Linked DNA regions of Priestia megaterium. The protein of the gene in region 2 interacts with the protein of the main gene of each other region in a pairwise test. Links are inferred from orthologs where the notes say so. Each region holds a gene or a part of one and is shown on either strand. Other genes may lie near its edges.

Region 1 (2,879 bases), 350 kb from region 2 along the record:
AACCAGCGGCTGTTTACTAAAAGGCTCATTAGTAATCGCGTACCATATACGGCTGTAACAAAACTTAGCACAATTCCGATCATTAATGTTGTGGCAAATCCTTTTACCGAACTTTGACCATAAAAGAATAATACAAGAGCCGCTAACATCGTTGTAATATTGGCATCAAAAATGGTCGCAAGGGAGCGACGATTTCCTGCCCGGTAAGCCGATATAACAGATCTTCCTGTTTTCAGTTCATCTTTAATCCGCTCGTAGGTAATAATATTGGCATCTACTGCCATACCTACACCGAGAATAAGAGCCGCAATCCCTGGAAGCGTCATAACCACGTGCATCCAGTCAAATACAACTAAGTTTAAGTACACATAGAAGCTGAGTGTAATAACGGCAATAAGCCCCGGTAAACGGTAGAAAAACAGCATGTAAAGGAAGATAATTCCGATGCCAATAATACCTGCTAATATAGTCGTGTGAAGAGCTTCTTCTCCAAACTGTGCTCCAACGGATGTAGAATATAGCTCATCTAATTTCACTGGCAGCGACCCGGCATTTAACAACTCCGCCAGCTGCGTTGCACTTTTCACCGTGAAGTTTCCACCTGAAATCTCAACATCAGGCTGTGTTAACACGCTGCTAACAGATGCTGCAGACAGATACTTCGGATTTTGTTTTGTCGCTTCTTTTTGGTACGAGTCTTTTCCTTCTTCATAATCCAGCCAAATGACAATTAAATTGTTAGGTGCTGGTTTTTGAGAAAGCTCTCGCGTGATCTTTTCAAATTTTTTCGCATTTTTTAACTTTAGTGAGACGCTAGGCTGATTGCTTTGGTCAAACGATTGCTTTGCTCCGCCTTGCGCTAAGTCTGTACCATCCATCAGCACCTTATCGTTCACGTCACGGAACGTTAAGTTTGCTTGAGTTGATAACAGATCCCTGGCTTGCTTTTGATTAGTGACACCAGCTAGCTGAACACGGATGCGGTCGTTTCCTTCAATTTGAATGCTGGGCTCACTAACTCCCAGTACATCGACACGTTGACGCAGCGCTTCAACCGTGCTATTAAGTGCCTTTTTGTCAATGACATCGCCTTTTTTAGCTGGACTGACTTTATATAAAATTTCAAATCCACCTTGAAGGTCGAGGCCAAGTTTAATATCTTTTGTAATTCCAGTCATCGTTGTTCCGATTGTACTAAACACAAGCAGTACTAAGAGGAAAAAGGCAACGATACGTCCTCTTTTAACCATCGACAGAAAATCCTCCTTCTTATGTAAAAAACATGAAATGATAACAATAGATAAATGACCAATCTAATTATCATTCATAACCTAATGTCTGTCAAATAAAGACCTTATCAAATTTTAATACATGTATTTTACAAACTCTACTTTAATAATTCTTTCCAGTCTTCTCCATTATTAACACTTGAGAACATATCAGATTTATAAGATTCAATTGTTACATAGCTCATCACCTGCGTGATCTTAACAGATAAAATATCATTTACAACTTGATGGAGAGATAGCTCCTTTTCTTTTTTCCATTTTTTCATTTCCAAATAACTCAATAAATCGTTCTCCGTTACTTCTTCATATCCAAGCATATGGAATTCTTCCATTTTGCTGGATACGACAGGCTGTATAAGTTCTTTCGAAGCTGAAATAAATGGATGTGTCATATCGATCCTCCTTTCCGTTTGACATTTTGCGTAAAATTTCTTTCTCGTATGAGGAATACTTGTCATGCTTGGACACCGACGGCGCATATATTCACTGTATAAACCTCAAGAAAGCAGTGAGTATATGTCTAAATTTTTACAGGGAACTATTATTTTAATAATTGCTGGCTTAATTACACGTGTACTCGGGTTTGTCAATCGAATTGTGGTGGCTCGAATGATTGGAGACGAAGGTGTGGGACTTTATATGATGGCGGTCCCCACGCTGGTATTAGTAATCACCTTAACACAGCTTGGGCTACCAGTTGCCATATCCAAGTTAGTGGCAGAAGCAGAAGCTTTAGGTGACAGGCATAAAATAAAAAAAATACTTGTCGTCTCTTTAAGTATTACGTGTACGCTGAGCGTTTTATTTACGCTCGGATTAATATTATTCGCTCCCGTTGTAGCAAAAACCTTCTTTACAGATTCACGTACGATCTATCCGCTGCTTGCGATTATTCCAGTTATTCCAATCATCGCCGTCTCGTCTGTCATCCGCGGATATTTTCAAGGAAAGCAGCAAATGAAGCCTGCTGCTTATTCTCAAATTATCGAACAAGTGGTGCGCATTACGTTAATTGCCGTATGTACAAAAGCATTTTTGCCTTATGGAATTGAGTACGCTGCGGCTGGCGCTATGCTATCTTCCGTATTTGGAGAACTAGCTTCACTGTTTTATATGGTGTTTATGTTCAAGCGAAAGAAGAAAATAACGGTAAGACGAAAATTTTTTGCTTCTTTACATGCGGGCAAAGACACGTTCTTTGATTTAATGCGAATCGCTCTTCCCACGACAGGAAGCCGCATGATTGGGTCAATTTCTTGGTTTTTAGAACCGATTGTAGTAGCTCAAAGTTTAGCAATTGCAGGAGTAGCGACAGCTGTAGCAACGAAGCAGTATGGAGAATTAACAGGCTTTGCACTCCCTCTCCTGATGCTGCCTTCTTTTGTAACGGTGTCTCTATCCACTTCTTTGGTTCCCGCAATCAGTGAATCTCTTGCACAGAATCAAATGAAACAAATCGAATATCGGCTTCATCAAGCTCTCCGCTTGTCGTTTGTAACAGGCGGACTGGCCGTTGTTGTTCTTTATGTATTTGCTAATCCGGTAATGGAATTGATGTATGGTTCTGACAAAGCTGCTATTTTTGTCAAA
Region 2 (2,811 bases):
AGAGCCTTTTCGTAAAATCATTCCGCCTATTGGCATGATTGATATTTCACCTCTTGTTGCAATCTTTTTACTACGATTTGCGCAAGCAGGTGTACGTTCACTTCACAGTATGGTTGGATTTATTTAAAAAGGAATCGCTGGATTCCTTTTTTACATACCAATAGTAGGAGTAATAATATGTCTATTTATGAACATTTTAGGCAAGAAGAACATGGATTTATTGACCAGGTTCTTCAGTGGAAAGAAGATGTCCTACATCAATACAGCCCAAAGTTAACGGACTTTTTAGATCCAAGAGAGCAGCAGATTGTGACGGCTATTGTCGGGACTGAAGGAGAGGTTCAAGTTTCATTTGATGGTGGACAACCGTTTGCTGAACGCAAGCGTGCGCTGCTATATCCGGATTACTATGTACCTGAAAGCGAAGATTTTCAGTTGCATATGTATGAGCTCAATTATCCTAAAAAGTTTGTGACGATTGAACATCCTCAAGTTCTTGGTTCGGCGATGTCCTTAGGACTGCGCCGTTCAAAATTTGGCGATATTTTGGTCGCGGGAGACGATATTCAGCTTGTAGCTGCAGAGGAAATTTCTTCTTATATTGAGATGAATTTAACGTTAATTGGAAAAGCCAAAGTTTCACTTTCTTCTATTCAAAGAGAGCAGCTGCATGTGGTAAAAGAAGAGCTGATTGAACACGTTTATACAGTTTCTTCAATGAGGCTTGATGTTTTGCTGTCGACCATTCACAATTTATCAAGACAAAAAGTCCAGCCGTTTATTGCAAATGGAGCGGTAAAAGTAAATTTTAAAGTCATTGAACAGCCTTCTTTTGAATGTCATGAAGGTGATATTTTGTCGCTTCGTGGTCACGGCAGAAGTCGTATTGTTTCACTTGAAGGCAAAACCAAAAAAGAAAAATGGCGAATTGTTGTAGGAAAGCAGAAATAAAGAAATCTACTAGCAGGAAATTTTAAAAATATGTCGAATAAACCATTACTAATGATGTAATGAGACAACACGGAGGTGGCCTAGATGCCTTTAACCCCTTTGGATATTCATAACAAAGAGTTTAATCGCGGGTTTCGCGGATATGATGAAGATGAAGTGAATGAGTTTCTTGACCAAGTAATTAAAGACTATGAGCTGGTAATGCGTGATAAAAAGGAGTTAGAAGGAAGAGTATCTGAATTAACAGATCGTCTTGGACATTTTACTAACATCGAAGAGACGTTAAATAAATCAATTTTAATTGCTCAAGAAGCAGCGGAAGATGTGAAGCGAAACGCTGAAAAAGAAGCGAAGCTCATTATAAAAGAAGCAGAAAAAAATGCGGACCGTATTATTAATGAAGCACTGTCTAAGTCTCGTAAAATTGCGATGGACATTGAGGAGACGAAAAAGCAGTCTAAAGTATTTAGAACTCGTTTCAAAATGTTAATCGAAGCACAGCTTGAAATGTTAAACAGCGACGACTGGGATCAGTTGATGGATTATGAGATGCCAGCGCTAGAAGAAAAAATTGACTAGTCAAGACATCATCTTGACTTCTCACGTTTTGTTGTCATATAATTTGGTAACAGATGAAATTTCATATCAAACAGTACGGAGACAGGGACAGTAGCTTTTTTAGTTTGTCAAAGCGAATCGAGGATGGTGCGAGCTCGATAACAAACAAAAAAGTGAAAATCACCCTAGAGTACCATTGCTGAACTGATGATAGTAAGCAGTGGCGGTTTATTCACGTTACGAATGCAAAGAGGATTTGCGTGCAGCAAATCTACTAGGGTGGTACCGCGGGAGGCCTTCTCGTCCCTTTTTGGGATGAGGAGGTCTTTTTGTTATGGTACAAAAAGATATGAAATTTACGTTTTTTTGGGAGGGTAAAACATGGAATATAAAGATACATTATTGATGCCAAAAACTGAATTTCCGATGCGTGGAAATTTACCGAACCGCGAGCCTAAAATGCAAGAACAATGGGCTGAAATGAATATTTATGAAAAAGTACAAAAACGTACGGAAGGCCGTCCGCTATTTGTCCTGCATGATGGACCTCCATATGCGAATGGCGATATTCACATGGGACATGCATTAAATAAAATTTTAAAAGATTTTATCGTTCGCTATAAGTCGATGTCAGGCTTCTGCGCACCTTATGTACCAGGCTGGGATACACACGGTTTGCCAATTGAAACAGCTTTAACAAAAAATAAAAAAGTAAACCGCAAAGAAATGACGGTAGCTGAGTTCCGTAAGCTTTGCGAACAGTATGCTTGGGAACAAGTAAACGGCCAGCGTGAGCAGTTCAAGCGTTTAGGCGTACGCGGAGATTGGGATAATCCATATGTAACGCTTCAGCCGCAGTACGAAGCGCAGCAAATCAAAGTGTTTGGTGACATGGCGAAAAAAGGCTACATCTACAAAGGGTTAAAACCTGTGTACTGGTCCCCTTCAAGTGAATCTGCTTTAGCAGAAGCGGAAATTGAATACTATGACAAGCGTTCAGCTTCTATTTACGTAGCGTTTAACGTAAAAGATGGTAAAGGTGTGCTTGAACAAGATGAAAAATTCATCATTTGGACGACAACACCATGGACAATGCCAGCTAACCAAGGGATTGCTGTCAATCCTGAGCTTCAGTACAGCGTAGTTGAAGCAGATGGAGCAAAATATGTAGTGGCAACTGAACTGATTAAAACAGTTGCTAAAGAAATTGAATGGGCTGACTATAAGACGCTTCGTACGGTAAAAGGTTCAGAACTTGAGCGTGTAGTAGCTGAGCATCCAATCTACAAGCGTGATTCTTTA

Evidence for each region. The genes of interacting proteins can lie anywhere in the genome.
Region 1: the proteins of LIS78_RS21610 (region 2) and LIS78_RS23480 interact in binary tests that used the Bacillus subtilis proteins (3 or more experiments, as listed by UniProt). The link is inferred for Priestia megaterium from one-to-one orthologs.

What each region holds. Positions count from the first base shown.
Region 1 is NZ_CP085442.1:4,517,330-4,520,208, forward strand. What follows is about bases 35-2,836. They hold LIS78_RS23480 (post-transcriptional regulator), read right to left. Parts: upstream 1,682-2,836; coding sequence 1,388-1,681; downstream 35-1,387. Other genes in these bases: secDF (protein translocase subunit SecDF), read right to left, coding at 35-1,250; spoVB (stage V sporulation protein B), read left to right, coding at 1,746-2,836. In the rest of the region: more of secDF, read right to left, coding at 1-34; more of spoVB, read left to right, coding at 2,837-2,879. UniProt on the Bacillus subtilis protein: Required for post-transcription initiation control of the comE operon. Promotes the accumulation of its target comE mRNA to septal and polar sites.
Region 2 is NZ_CP085442.1:4,170,484-4,173,294, reverse strand. Bases 49-2,782 are described here. They hold LIS78_RS21610 (DivIVA domain-containing protein), read left to right. Parts: upstream 49-1,035; coding sequence 1,036-1,530; downstream 1,531-2,782. Other genes in these bases: ileS (isoleucine--tRNA ligase), read left to right, coding at 1,891-2,782; LIS78_RS21615 (YlmH family RNA-binding protein), read left to right, coding at 178-951; LIS78_RS21620 (YggT family protein), read left to right, coding at 49-127. Outside these bases: more of LIS78_RS21620, read left to right, coding at 1-48; more of ileS, read left to right, coding at 2,783-2,811. UniProt on the Bacillus subtilis protein: May act as a pilot protein, directing MinCD to the polar septation sites or by inhibiting MinCD at the midcell site of division. Required for polar localization of the chromosome during sporulation.